DNA from 2 places in the Pelagibacterium nitratireducens genome. Region 1 is predicted to be linked to the other one. Evidence: riboswitches for the same ligand, from Rfam matches in the RefSeq annotation. Region 1 holds a riboswitch; the other holds the start of a gene.
The links. A riboswitch is a leader RNA that binds a small molecule or an ion and turns the genes downstream of it on or off. The one in region 1 is predicted to bind thiamine pyrophosphate.
Positions count from the first base shown of each region.

Region 2: it holds a riboswitch for thiamine pyrophosphate, as region 1 does, so the genes downstream of both, V6617_RS08975 (YkoF family thiamine/hydroxymethylpyrimidine-binding protein) here and thiB (thiamine ABC transporter substrate binding subunit) in region 1, are expected to answer to the same signal.

Region 1 covers NZ_CP146275.1:928,398-935,700, forward strand. Annotated here, with positions in the region: gene V6617_RS04735 (adenylosuccinate synthase) at 1-681, shown strand, start outside; gene V6617_RS04740 (hypothetical protein) at 740-2,908, shown strand; gene V6617_RS04745 (ATP-binding cassette domain-containing protein) at 2,916-3,548, opposite strand; gene V6617_RS04750 (hypothetical protein) at 3,535-5,133, opposite strand; gene thiB (thiamine ABC transporter substrate binding subunit) at 5,138-6,157, opposite strand; TPP riboswitch at 6,254-6,352, opposite strand; gene V6617_RS04760 (thiamine diphosphokinase) at 6,412-7,056, shown strand.
Region 2 covers NZ_CP146275.1:1,782,766-1,790,068, forward strand. Annotated here, with positions in the region: gene V6617_RS08955 (NADP-dependent malic enzyme) at 1-427, shown strand, start outside; gene V6617_RS08960 (AMP nucleosidase) at 475-1,953, opposite strand; gene V6617_RS08965 (DUF1801 domain-containing protein) at 2,232-2,654, opposite strand; gene V6617_RS08970 (DUF1176 domain-containing protein) at 2,667-3,272, opposite strand; TPP riboswitch at 3,378-3,489, shown strand; gene V6617_RS08975 (YkoF family thiamine/hydroxymethylpyrimidine-binding protein) at 3,480-4,097, shown strand; gene V6617_RS08980 (ECF transporter S component) at 4,161-4,775, shown strand; gene V6617_RS08985 (ABC transporter ATP-binding protein) at 4,772-6,421, shown strand; gene V6617_RS08990 (energy-coupling factor transporter transmembrane component T) at 6,428-7,195, shown strand; gene V6617_RS08995 (Spy/CpxP family protein refolding chaperone) at 7,180-7,303, opposite strand, start outside.

The DNA.
Region 1 (7,303 bases):
TGGGAGCTGCTCGACGAGCGGCGCAAGCGCGGCGAGCGCATTCTGTTCGAGGGTGCGCAGGGCGCTCTGCTCGACAATGATCACGGCACCTATCCGTTCGTCACATCCTCGAACACGGTGGCCGGGCAGGCGGCGCCCGGCTCGGGACTGGGGCCGGCGGCAATCGATTATGTGCTCGGGATCACCAAGGCCTATACGACCCGGGTCGGCGAAGGTCCGTTCCCCAGCGAGCAGGACAACGAGATCGGCCAGTTCCTCGGCGAGAAGGGGCACGAGTTCGGGGTTGTGACCGGACGCAAGCGGCGTTGCGGGTGGTTTGACGCGGTGATCGTGCGCCAGACAGTGCGCACTTCGGGCATTCACGGCATCGCGCTGACCAAGCTCGACGTGCTCGATGGGCTGGACGAAATTCAGGTCTGCGTGGGGTATGAGCTCGACGGGCAGAAAATAGATTATCTGCCCGCCTCAATGGGGGCACAAAGTCGAGTCAAGCCAATTTATGAAACGCTTGATGGCTGGAAAGAAACGACCGCAGGCGCCCGCAGTTGGGCCGAATTGCCCGCTCAGGCGATCAAATATGTGCGGCGTATCGAGGAGCTGATCGGCGCGAGTGTGGCCATGCTCTCCACAAGCCCTGAACGCGAAGACACGATTTTGGTCCAGGACCCGTTTCAAGATTGAATTTTCTTGTTTAAAAACAACTTTGACTAATGCCGGCAACAAGTGATGTTGAGTAGATATGGCCGACTATCGTGAACTCTTGCGCAAGGCGATCGATGCCCTGCCCGACAATACCGGGGCAAATCGCCGGGCGGTTTACGAAAAGGCGCGCAGTGCACTTGTAGCGCAATTGCGCGCCATCGATCCGCCCTTGCCTGCTCGCGAGATCACGACCCACCGGCTCAACCTCGAAGATTGCATTCGTGAGGTCGAGCACGAAGCGACCGAGCGTCTTCTGGGACGGTTCCGGGCTGTCGAGGAAACCGAGCCTGAAGATCAGTCCGAGGATTTCTCCGAAGTCGAGGATGTGACCGGTGAGCCGGTCGCGGCGTTCGATGACCGCGACGACGCTGTGGCCGTGGACGAAGCTGAGCCAGAGCCTGAAATCGAGCCCGCCGATATCGAAAGCGACGGCTTTGTTTCACCTCCGGCCGACGATTTTGTCGCCGAGCCCGAGATGACTGAAGTCGAAACCGTCGAACCCGGGGTGGACGAGCCCGAAGTGGCTGCGGCGGAGCCCGAGTGGCGGGAAGGCGATGCGGAGGAGGGGCCTGCGGACGACGATCAGTTTTCGGCCGAGCCTGCTCCGATGTTTTCGCCGGACGAGGACGGTTCTTCAACCGTCGAGAACGAGACCGTCGAAACGGTTGACCAGCCCGAGCCCGAGCCCGAAACTGAATCGTTCCGGCCTGGTTCGATCGAGGACATCATCGCTTCTGCGGAACGGGCCGCGGGTGAACCCGAAGATACCGAGCCGTCGACGACCGAGCCCGAAGGCGATGAGCGGATCGTCCCGTTTGTGCCGGTGGCCGAACCGGAGGACCATGCCGCTTCGGAAGCCGAGGAAAAGCATTTCATAGTTTCGGAGGCTGACGCCCAGCCCCGGAGCGGTGCACCGCTGGTCGATCTGCACGGACGTCCGCTGAGTGGGACGCAGGAGGCGGTCGCTCAGCCGGAGCCGGCGATGTCGAGCGTTCGTGAGGTTGAACTCGAGCCCGGCATTCTGGCACGTCCGGAAGTTTCCGATGCGCAGGTCGCCATCGACCGGGCGATTGCAGCGCTCGACCGCGAAGCGCGTGGCGAAGCAACCGGTGCCGATGAGGCGGAGGGCGGCGCCGCAGCCGAAGCTCACAACGAAACCGGCGACGATGACAATCCCGAGCGGCGGGGCGGCTTTGGCGCCTTTACGATCTTCCTTCTGATTTCCGTCCTGCTTCTTGGTGGTGGCGGCCTGGCGGGGTATTGGGCCTGGCGGGAAGGGTTTGTCGACCTCAATGCCATCTTTGCCCAGAACGATGCGCCCGAGACGACCGAAGTCGCCGATGCGGACGTGCCGCAAGAGCCGGCTCCGGCCGAAACGCCGGCCGCTGTCAACACCACGCCGGATGTGCCGAGCACGGAAGGCGAAGTGGACGGTTCACCCATGCCGGGCGAGGAGCTTCCCTTCACCGAAACCGAAACGCCCTCGACAGCACCGACGGAACCCGAGGTCACTTTCGAGGACCGACTGCCGGCGGAAGCTGAAACGCCCCCGAGTGCGGACGGTGATGGTGAGGACGAGCCCGGTGCCGCAATAGCGGCCACCGAAGGGCCACAGTCATTGCTGCTCGAGGAGCAGGCCGGCGGAGCAGCGGGCGCCGTGCCTTATACGGGCGGCGTTGAATGGTCGCGCGGGACCGACGAGTTGGGACACCCAACCATCGTCGCCGAGGCCTCGATTCCGGCACGTAATCTGGATGTTGAAGTGTTGTTGCGCCGCAATGCGGACGACAACCTGCCGGCCAGCCACCTCATGGAAGTCAATTTCACGGTTTCCGACAGCTTTGTGGGCGGATCGATTGCCAATCTGCCGGGCGTTCTGCTCAAGAACGAGGAATTGGTGCAGGGCCAGCCGCTGACAGGGGCATCGGCGCGCATCGTGGGCAACTCGTTTCTGTTCGCGCTGTCGAGCGCCAGCGACCTCGACGTCGAAAACAACCTCAACCTGCTCGAGAACCGCGAATGGATCGATCTGGCCATGGTCTATGGTACCGGCCGCCGCGCTATTCTGACCCTCGAAAAGGGCGAAGATGGTGATGCGATCTTTGACGATGTTCTAGAGGCGTGGTCCGCGCTCGATGCCGCGTCGGGGACCGACGCCGAACCGGTGGTCGAGGAGGACACTCCAGCCGAGGCGGCGGGCGGGTAGAACCGCTTCAGATCAATTTCGTGCGGCCGTTTTCGATCCGGTATGTGCTGTCGGCCATGGTTTCTATGTCTTGGGACTGATGGGAAACCACGATGGCGTGCCAATTGTTGGCGCGCACCATATGCCGGACAAGATCGCGGATGGGGGCGGCGGTTTGGTTGTCCAGGCCGGTAAAGGGTTCATCGAGCAGCAGGACGGGCCGGTTGCGCAAAAGGGTGCGGGCCAGCGCGACGCGTTGCTTCTGGCCGCCCGAAAGTTGCGCGGCACGACGCCCGATCATGGCCGAAAGGCCCATCTGGGCGAGGGCTTCGGTCACCCTTTCGTCTGTCGCCCTGGCGGCGCTGCCCAGGCCCAGCGCAACGTTGGCGCCGGTGGAGAGGTGGTCGAACAGATTGTCCGATTGAAACAGGATGGAAACAGGCCGGTCTTCGGGCGGCTGGCCCAATATCGAGCGGCCGGAAAGCGCAATATCGCCCGAGATCGGTTCGAGAAAGCCGGCGATCAGGTCGAACAGGGTCGATTTGCCGGCGCCCGAAGGGCCGACCAGACCGGCGATCTCGCCGGGTCCGATACGCATGTCGAAGGCAAAGCCGGTGTCGCCGCCGTCATAGCTGAAGGTCAGCCGGTCAATTTCGAGCATTTGTCAGCTTCTCGAACAGTTTGGGGATGAGGATGAAGGCGGCGACGCTGACAATCAGCAGTACCGCTGCGATGGCCTCGGCGTCATTGGTGCGATAGGCGCCCAGGGCACGATACATCAGCCAGGGAAGGGTGGAAAATTCGGACGTTCCGAACAGCGATATGACGCCCAGATCGCCCAGCGAAAAGACAAACGCGATGGCCAGGGCGTAGCCGACGGGCTGGCCGAGCAGGGGCCATTCGATGCGACTCCATTGCCTGAAAGACGAGATGCCGAGCGCGCGGATGACGCGATGGTGACGCCGGGTGAGCGCTTCGAGCGGCGGGGCGATGGTGGCAAAGACGAAGGGCAGGGCCAAAAGCGCGTTGGCCAGGATCAAAACAATCGGAGCGACGGCGGCGGGGGCAAGGCCGGTGAGCCGGGCGAGCAGGAAAAAGCCCAGCGAGAGCACAACAGCGGGGACGGCGAGGTAGGCAAAGACCGGAAAGCCGAGCACGGCGCGCCAGAGCGAACCTCTGGCCTGCAAGGCGCGGGCCATGCCAAGGGCAAGGCCCAGGGCGATGGCGAGCAGCGCGCTGAGCGTGCCGATCACCAGACTGGTCAGAGCGGCCTGCCAGAAAGTGGCTTGGACCAGAACATTTGCGATGGCTCCGAAGCCTTCGGCGAGAACCGCGATCAGGGGGGCAAGAAAGCCGGCGAGAAGGATGGCGAGCACGACCCGCTGCGCAGCGGCGAGCCAGCGGCGTTCGGGCCAGTGGATATGGCTTTGGGCACCGAACAGGCTGGCGGCAGGCGAGAGGGTCGAGGCGGGGATGATGATGGCCGCGCAGACGACCAGTTGCACGATGGCGAGGCTGACGGCGGCGCCGAGATCGAAATCGAGACGTACGGCCTGATAAATGGCCACTTCGAGGGTCTGGTTGGCCGGCCCGCCCCCCAGGGTGAGGACGATGGGAAAGCTTGTGAAGCACAAAAGAAAGATGGTGGCGGCCACACCGGGGATCGAGGCGGCGAGGGTGGGCAAATCGATTATAGTGAAGCGCTGGAGCGGGCCCAACCCCAGGCTGCGGCCGAGCTTGAGCTTTTCGGAGGGGATGGCGGCCAGCCTGTCGATGAAGATGCGGGCGGAAAAGGCGCCATTGAGAACGACGTGGGCCGCAATGATGCCGCCGAGCCCGAAGATCGAAGAGCCGGTTTCCAGCCCCAGCGGGGCGAGCAGGACATTGACCCAGCCATTGCGGCCCCAGATGGCGAGCAGGCCCGAAACGATGACGAGGGAGGGCATGACCAGCGCCGTCGAAAGCAGGCCGATGACGATGCTCCTGCCGGCAAAGCGCAGTCGGTCGAGTGTCCAGGCCAGCGCCATGCCGGTCAGGATCGACAGAACCGTTGAAAGGGCGGCCTGAGTGGCCGAGGTTGCCAGCAGATAGCCGATGTCGGTGACGCTGGAGCCGGTGGTCGCAAAGCGCTGCCCGGCCACCCAAAGGGCGATCAGCAGGGCAGCGATGAGCAAGGCGACGGTGGCGGCAACCGATGCGCCGACGTAACGACGGCCGGGACGCCAGTTGGAGGGAATCCCGGCCAATTTTTTACCTCAGCGTCGAAAAGGCTTCCTCGATCCACGCCCGGGTGTTGGCGGTGACCTCCTCGGCGTCGAGCAGAAGCGCGGGTTGGGGATCGATCATTTCGGCAAAGCCGGGATTGAGCCCGCCTTGGGGTTCGAGCACTGGATACATCCAGTTGGTTTCGGGCAACGGAGCCTGCCCCTCGGGGGTAACGAGATAGGCGAGGAAGTCGCGGGCCAGCTCCTGATTGGGGCTGGAGGCCAGGATGCCGGCGACTTCGATCTGGGTGTAATGGCCCGCGTCGAACCTGGCGGCGCGATAGCGGTCTTCATCCTCGGCAATGAGGTGATAGGCGGGTGAGGTGGTGTAGGAGAGCACCATATCGGCTTCTCCCGAGAGGAACAGGTCGTAGGATTCCGACCAGCCGCTGGTGACCGTAAGAACGTGCGGCGCGAGGCCCTCCCAGATATCGACGGCCCCCTCGCCATAAAGCGCCTTGATCCAAAGGATCAGGCCAAGCCCGGGGGTGGACGAGCGGGGATCCTGAATGACGATCTTGAAATCGTCGGGCAACGCGATCAGTTCCTCAAAGCTTGTGGGCGGTGTCGAGAGGGACTGGCTGTCGTAGACAAAGGCGAAATAGCCGTAGTCGAAGGGGACAAAGACATCGTCGGTCCATTCGAGCGGGATGTCGAAATCGGGAAGGTCGAGCTGGTGCTCGGTGAACAGGCCGGTCGCCTTGCCTTCTCCGATGGTGGCGGTATCGAGCCCTAAAATGATGTCGGCATCAGTCGCATCGCCCTCAAGCTGGGCGCGGCGCAGGGCCGAGATTGAATCATTGGCCGAAACGAAATCGAGTGTGCACTCACACTGGGCCTCAAAGCCTTGCTTGAGCGCAGGGCCGGGGCCCCAATCGGCGGCAAAGGCGTCGTAGGTGTAAACGGTGAGCGTTGGATTGTCCTGGGCGATGGCCGGGAGCGCGAGCGCTCCGAGCACAACCGCGCACAGGCTCGTCCTTACGGAAGCGATCATGAGTTTCCTCATTGTTGGGGCGTGCAAAACCAATGGTTTTGCTGGCGCCGAGCCAAGTTTGCGGCCATGGATTAGGGGAAAGATTTCAAATGGAAGAGCCATCGGTGGCTCTTGCCATCTCGAACTTCCTCCGCCAGCATGACCTGGTTCAGGTTCTATGGGTTTTTCTCAGCCCATCCTTTCGGACGGACACCCCAGCGAGACGAGGCGACACTATAGGCGTGCAAGGTCCAGTGCAAGACGGCGCGGGGGAAAACGGGACGCCAATGGTGTTCGAAGGTCCTTTGCTGATCGTTGGCGGAGGAGAGGTCGACCCCGGCATGCTGGCCGCGCTGGCCAAACAGGCTGCGGGGCTGGTGGGCGCTGACAGGGGCGGGGACATATTGATGGCGGCGGGGCTGGTGCCCGATGCCGTGATCGGGGACATGGACTCGGTTTCCGACCGGACACGGTTTCCGGCTGAAACCAGGATCCTGGCATTGTCCGAACAGGACACCACCGATTTCGAGAAATGTCTCTATTCGACGCGCGCGCCGGTGACGCTGGCGCTGGGAATGACCGGCGGGCGGTTCGATCACACGCTGGCGGCGCTGCATGCGGTTGCACGTCATGCGGCCGAGCGGCGGATCATCTTGATAGACGGATACGACCTGGCGCTGGGCGTTTCCGGTTCGATCCGGTTTGAGATCGATGTCGGCGCGCGCGTTTCGGTCTATCCGCTCGGACGGACCCGCTTTGCCCGTTCGTTGGGGTTGCGCTATGGGCTCGATGGTCTGGAACTGGTTCAGGGGAAAACGATCGGCACTTCAAACCGTGCGGAGGCGCGGGAGATCTGCATCGAGGTGGACAGCGCCGGGGACGACCCGTGGCTGCTCATATTGGAGCGCGATAATTTAAAGTCGTTTATTTGAGAAAAGTCACGTTGCGCTCAGGTCTCCGCAAGTAGTTTCGCAAGTTAACGTTCAGTTAACCTTGTGGGATCGATCCATCATGACTAAGAAGTTTGCGTATGTCGCCAGCACGGCACTTGCCGCCGGCGCGCTGTTGAGTAGCATTTTTCCGGTTCAGGCGCAGCAGGTTTTGACAGTTGCCGGAGCGGCGAGTCTCTGTCCCGTCTCATTGGAAACCGAGATCGGGCAGTGCGATCTTGTTGTTCAG
Region 2 (7,303 bases), 850 kb from region 1:
CGATCATCTCAAGCGCTTCAATATCGAGGCCAGGGCGGCCCTGCTGAGCTACTCGAACTTCGGATCGCGTGAAGGCACCACATCACACAAGATGAAAGAGGCCTACGACAAGCTCAAACGCGTGGCCCCCGACCTCATCGTTGAGGGCGAAATGCAAGGCGACTTGGCGCTTAACCAGGGGTTGCGTGAACGCTACATTCCCGACTCGGTCCTCAAGGGCGAAGCCAACCTTCTGGTGTTCCCGAACCTTGAAAGCGCGAATCTTTCCATGACCTTGCTGAAAGAACTCAACAACGCACTTCCGGTCGGGCCGATCCTGATGGGCACGCGGAACCCGGCGCATATTCTGGCGCCGTCGGTAACCAGCCGTGGGATCGTGAACATGACCGCGATCACTGCCAATGAGAGTCTGGCGCTCAAACGCTGAGGCAGGATTTTCCGGGCTTATGAGGAGGGCGCCAGAGGCGCCCTTTCTTATTGGAATGCCGTTTCGGCAAAGGATCGCAGCTTGCGCGAGTGCAGTCTTTCGACCGGCTGATTGCGCAGGATCTCCATGGCCTTGAGGCCAATCAGCAGGTGCCGGTTGACCTGGGTGCGATAGAAGTCCGAGGCCATGCCCGGGAGCTTGAGTTCGCCATGCAGGGGTTTGTCGGATACGCAGAGCAGGGTTCCGTAGGGAACGCGAAAGCGAAATCCATTGGCAGCGATAGTGGCGCTCTCCATGTCCAGCGCGATGGCGCGCGATTGTGACAAACGGCGAGTGATCTCGCTCTGGTCGCGCAACTCCCAGTTGCGGTTGTCGATGGTAAACACCGTTCCCGTCCGCATGATGGTCTTGGTTTCGAGCCCTTCAAGGTGGGTGACCTCGGCCACGGCCTCCTGCAGTGCGAGCTGGATTTCGGCCAGTGCAGGAATAGGGACCGTCACAGGCAAATCGTCGTCGAGAACGTGATCTTCGCGCACGTAAGCGTGGGCCAGAACGTAGTCGCCCAAGGACTGAGAGTTGCGCAGGCCGGCACAGTGGCCGAGCATCAGCCAGGCATGTGGACGCAGAACGGCGATGTGGTCTGTCGCCGTTTTGGCGTTGGAGGGGCCGACGCCGATATTGATCATCGTGATGCCACGTCCGTTCGGCGCGGTCAGGTGATAAGCGGGCATCTGGGGCTGGCGGGCCGGGAGCGTGCCTTCAGTGCCGCCGCCGAGCCGGGAGTTGGTGGTTATCACATTGCCCGGTTCGACAAAGCTTTCATAGAATTCGTGGCCTTCGCTCATCCACTGATGGGCGAGGCGGGTGAATTCCTCAATATAGAACTGGTAGTTGGTAAAGATCACGAAATTCTGGAAGTGATCGGGGACCGTGCCGGTGTAGTGGTTGAGTCGGTGCAGCGAATAATCGACGCGCGGTCCGGTGAAAGCGGCAAGCGGGTAGGGGCCGCCCGAGGGCGGAATGAAGGTGCCATTGGCGATCTCGTCATCCATATGCGCCAGATCGGGGACATCAAACAGATCGCGCAGCGGCACGCCGATATCGAGGAGCGTGTCGCCTTCGACCCGTTCCTTGGGATCGACGGCGAAATGAAGCGGAATGGGGGTTTCAGACTCCCCGACCTCTATTTTGCCGCCGTGGTTCTTGAGGATCAGCGAGAAGTTCTCGATCAGGTATTTGTGAAAAAGCGCCGGCTGGGTCAGCGTCGTCTGGTAGAGGCCGGGGCTGTGCAGGAAACCATAGGCGAGACGCGAACTGGCCTGCTGCTGGAAACTGGTGGAAAGGACCTGCACCTTGGGGTAGTGGGCCCGGATTTTGCCCGGTGGCACCTGGCCCTTGGTGAGGTTGAGCAGATGGTCGCGGATGAAGCCCGTGTTGCGATCATAGATTTCGCAGACATACTCCCAGGCCTTGACCGGATCGGAGAAGGATTTCAGCGGTATGGCGGGCGGAGTGATGAGTTTCATGCGCTAGTCCTGTTCTTGTTTTTGGTTTTAACCCCAAGGCATGCCAGTTTCGGCTTCGCCGTGCAATGCTCTGCGATCCAATCAGCATTTTATCACAGTTCGGTGATTGGGCCTTTTGTCGCCGCAATGGCACCCGATATTGAAGGTGTCTGCTGGACTGGCAAACGAGCCCATGCACTAGCGGACACAAGCTTCCGCTGTAGTCCCCCAAGCCCTCAACAGCGCGGCGGAAGCGTTTATGGAGACCGCAGTCGTCCGCCCGGCGCTGCGGTCTCTTCTTATCTGGTGGGGTAGGCCGCCTTCATGTCGTGGACCGACCGCCGAATGATCTCTTCGAGAACATCAAAGTCGATATCGGCCAACTTCTTGATATAGAGACAGGATTTTCCCATGGAGTGCTTGCCCAGCCTGGCCATGAGGGATTCATAGTTCGAGAATCCAGGCATCACGTAGAGCGTGAGATTTGCCTTGCGGGGCGAAAATCCGGTGATGGGCCAATCGGCGGGTTTTTTGGTCGTATTGACGTAGGTGTAGGTGCCGAAGCCAACGATCGAGGAACCCCACAGGACGGGTTCGGCACCGGTTACCGTGCGCATCATTTCGACGATGGTCCAGCAGTCCTGCCGCTTCTGATCGGTTTCGACAGCGTCGATGAATTGGGAAACTTTCCGGTCGGTTGGGCGGGTCTTGAGTTCTGACATGGCACGCGGTTCCTATTTGAAACGCACGAGGGTTTCGGGATTGGCCTCGCCATCATACTGCGCATCGACCTCGTAGCGGATAAGTACGAACTGACCCTCATCGAAGGTCCAGGTTCCCGCTGAGAAAGCGTCGCCAAGGCCGCGCCAAAGGGCGTGAGAGGTGATGGTCATGCTGTCGGGGTCAAATTCGGAATTGGTAAGCAACAGCTGGGTGCCGTAGCCTGTCATCGGCATATCGAGGACCGCGCCCTCGAAATCATCATTTTCATACACGACGTCGAACTGGGGCGTGGCAAAGGCCACCGGCACCAAGCCCTCATACTCGGTTTCGAGATAGTACATGTGGTTGACGTTGTAAGCGCCAGAACCGCAGAAGAATTTGTAGAGTGTGGCGGTCTGTGGGGTGTCCGAATATTCGGGCTCCCAGCTCAGATCCCAACTCTCGTTCGCGTAATATTCCGCGGCGGCGGAGTCTTCGAGCCCATAGCACAGTTCGGGAAAGCTCTGTGAAAAACGCGCAAAGGCGTCTTTTTCGCTTCCGGCTTCCTGCTGCGCGAAGCCGATCGCCGGTAAGGCGCTTATAAGGATGGCTGCTATTGCAAATCGGGTGTTTCGCACGGTTGGGCCTTTCCTGAAACAGGTGCATAGAGTGCCGGAAAACGGTGTTCTCTCAAAGCGGGAAGTTCCCGTTGCGACACGATCCAAAGTTGTGCTACCCATCGAGTCGTTCGACAGGGGTGCTCCGTATGGCCGGGGCTGAGAGGACGGCGCAAAGCCATCTAACCCTAAAGCTGATCTGGATAATACCAGCGGAGCGAGGCGAAGATGAAGTGCGGCGCACAACTCTCCCTTTATGTCATGGCGGACGATTTCGTTCGCGTAATTCTGTCCTCTCTCGACGCAATTGCGCCCTATAGGGACCGCTTGCGCATAGAGACCGACGATATCTCGACGCTTGTCGTCGGTCCGCCAGAGTTGATTTTTCCAACCATGCGCGAATTGTTCGTTGCGGCAGCGCGGAGCGGGCATCATGTGGCGATGCATGCCACCATCTCGCGCGGGTGTCCGGGAGAACCGGACATGGACATCTGCTCGCCCGAGCAGCCGTCGGCTTTCGATGAAGACCTTGAAAGGCGCAAGACGCACGCGGCGCAGGCCGTGACCGATGCGCCCTCGACTGGCCAGCGGGTTACCGTGCAGTTTTCGCTCTATCCACTGGGCCCGGCCGATTACATGGACGAAATCTACGGCTGCATCGATTTCCTGAAAGCCTCGCCGGTGTTCGACAGGGCGAAGAACTATTGCACAAGGTTGGCCGGCGACGCCGGGCCCGTTTTTGAGGCCCTTTCGCAGGCATGGCTCAGTTTCGGCGACCCGAGTGCACATGTCGCGATCGATCTGACCGCTTCGGCCAACAGCCCGTCCAAGGACGCCGCTGCGTAACTTGTCCGTGGGGCGCGGCCCCGCGGCGCTTTTTCCGACATCGTTATCAAAGGAGGACAGCAAATGTCCGATTTCGCTTCGCATTCGTGGCGCTGGACGCTGCGCGAAACCCTTGTCGTTGCCGTTTTCGGCGCCGCGTTCGCCGTGTTGTATCTGGCCTGGGTTCAGGTCTGGCTGGTCAGTCAGGCAGCGTTCGGGCCGGTGACCATGGATGTCTTCATGGGGTTCTGGTTCTCTGCCTCCATCGTTGCCGCCGCCATCGTCCGCAAACCCGGGGTGGCGCTGATGGCCGAGGTGCTCGCGGCCGGGGTCGAGATACTGCTGGGCAGTCCGGCGGGCATCGGTCTGCTGATCGCCGCAGTTGTGCAGGGGCTGGGGGCGGAACTGGTTTTTGCGGCGCTGGGCTGGAAGCACTACCGGCTGCCGGTGCTGATCGCTGCGGGGATGGGCGCTTCGGTGACGAGCTTTGTCTATAACTGGTTCCTGTTCGACTACGGCGCGCTTGAGCCCTGGCTGGTTGGGGCCATGTTTGTCATCCGGCTTGTCAGCGGGGCCGTGTTGGCTGGGGTTGTGGGTCACCTGATTGTCGAGGCTCTCTATCGTACGGGCGTGCTCAGAGGGCTGCGCATCGATATCGAGCGTCGCGGCGCTGGATTTGCGGCGCAGGCAGCCCAATGACCATGGCGCAATGGGAGGGGGTATCGATCCGATATCCCTTCGCCACCGACGATGCGGTGGGGCCGGTCGATATCGATGTCGAGCAGGGAGAGCGCGTTCTTGTGCTCGGACCGTCGGGCTCGGGGAAATCTTCGCTCATGCTTGCGCTGACGGGGCTGATTCCGAATGCCGTTCCGGCGATCGTTGCGGGGTGGATCAAACTGAATGGCGCCGACGTTGCCAGTCGCAGTGCGGCCCAATGGGCCGATACGGTGGCGCAATATTTCCAGAACGCAGACGAAACACTGTGCGGCATGCGTGTGGGTGAGGAGATTGCCTTTGCGCTGGAGAACCAGGGAATGGATCCGGCAACGATCACCGCGCGAACTGCTGACGTTCTCGATCGGCTCGGTTTGCCGCAGGCGTGGCAGGGCCGGCGCAGTTCTACGCTGTCCGGCGGCGAGCGCCAGCTCGTCGCACTGGCTTCGGTGCTGGCGCAGGAGACACCGGTTCTGATCGCCGACGAGCCAACCTCGCATCTGAGCCCGGCGGCGACCGCCAAGGTGCATGGTCTGCTGTCGGAGCGGGAGACGTTTGACGCTGTGGTGGTCATCGACCATCGGCTCGACGGGTTGATCGACGCTATCGACCGCGTTGTGGTGCTTGGCGAGGACGGCGCAGTGCTGGCGGATATGCCGCCGGGGCCGCTGTTTCGGGAGCGCGGGCAGGACCTTGTGCAAGCCGGTATCTGGCGGCCCGGCTTTTCGGCGCTCGATGACATGCTCGGCGCGATCGGGCTTGCCGCCGAGCAGGCCCCGCTGTCCTTTGCGGATGTGCTGGCACCATTCGATCCAGGTGTCGGCGATGATGCGGCCGTAGCGGCGGCCGGTGTCGTTGCGCAGCGATACATAGAGCAGCGCATCAGCGTTCCCTCGGCGGGCGGCAAGGTTGTTGCGTCCCTCAGGCAGGCCGATTGCGCCCCGCCAATGGGGCGCGCTGTTCTCAAGGACATAGATCTCGACATCCGAGAGGGGGAGATTGTGGGGCTGATCGGACCCAATGGGGCGGGCAAGACGACACTGGCGGCGAGCCTGGCCGGCGTGCTGCGGTTGCGCGCGGGGCATCGGGAGGGGCCAATGGCAGGCATCGCCTTCCAGAACCCGGAGGCCCAGCTTGTGGCGGCGAGCGTGCGGGAGGAAATTCTGGGGGCGATGGACGGGGGCGGGGATTGCCAGGCTGTGCTTGAGCAATGGGGGCTTGCCGGGTTTGCAGAGCGGCATCCGTTCGAGCTCTCGTTCGGACAGAAGCGCCGGCTGGCGCTGGCGAGCCTGGATGCAGGTGGGCGTTGGCCGTTCGTGGTCTTCGATGAACCGTTTTCGGGACTGGACGCTGCGGGGGCGGCGATGGTTGCAGAGCATCTTCTTGCGCTGAAGGAAAAGGGGAAGGGCGTGGTGCTCGTCACGCACGACATGGACATGGCGGTGAAGCTGTGTGACCGGATCGCGGTGATCGCCGATGGCGGGATACTGGCCGAAGGCAAGCCCCTGGACATTCTGGGCGATGCCGCCGTGACGGAGGCGGCGGGGCTTGCGCGGCCGACTTTTGCGCCGGTGCTCGACTGGCTGGAGCGGGTGGGATTGGCGGCGCGGATGCGGGCGGCGGGGTGAGGCGGGATGGCTGTGCTGAATGAGAGGTTTTCGGGCGCACCGCTCGGACGGCTCAATCCGCTGACGGTGTTCGCCGTCTGCCTGGTGTTTTTCGTCGGGGTGGCGTCGTCGTTCGATCCGCTGTTCCAGGTGTCAGTGATTGGCGTTGTCGTGTTGGTGCTTGTCGGTATTCAGCGGGTACCCGTCCTGCTTCTTTTGGCGTTGATGGTGCCGTTCATTCTGTTCGGCATGGGATTTGTCACGACCAATCTGCTGTTTCGCCAGGATAGTGATTTTGCCATGCATATCGTGGGCGGGGATAATGGCGGTGCGGCCCTCTCGGCAGGGCTGACCTTGAGCCTGCGGGCATTGGCGATCGGGACGATTTCGATCCTGTTTGCGCTCAGCGTCGATCCGGGGGCGTTCGTGCGGGCGCTGATCGCGTATCTGAAATTTCCTGTGCGGCTTGGTTATGCGCTGTTCGTGGCGATGCAACTGGTTCCCGATCTTTTGGCCGAGGCGGCTCAGATGCGTATGGCGCGGGCAATGCGGGCCGGTAGGCCCATACGGCGTATTTCTGGGCCATGCGAGATGGCGGCGCTGGCCGTGCCGTTGCTGGCCTTCGCGGTGCGGCGGGCCGGACGGTCGGCGATTGCCATGGAGGCGCGGGGGTTCGGGGGGACGCGGGCACGCACTATGGTGGGCGTGCCGGGGTTTTCTTGGGCCGACCCGGCGTTCCTGATCGCCGGATCGGGTGTTCTTGTGGCGTTGCGGCTCGTTCAGCCCTCGGCTTGAGGGGTTTCGGGAGCCGCATCGGTTGCAGGAGCAGAGGGCGTGACCCGCGGATCGCCCCGACGCTGCGGCGTCAGTTTTTCGAGCTGGGTCTGGTCAAGGCTTCCGACA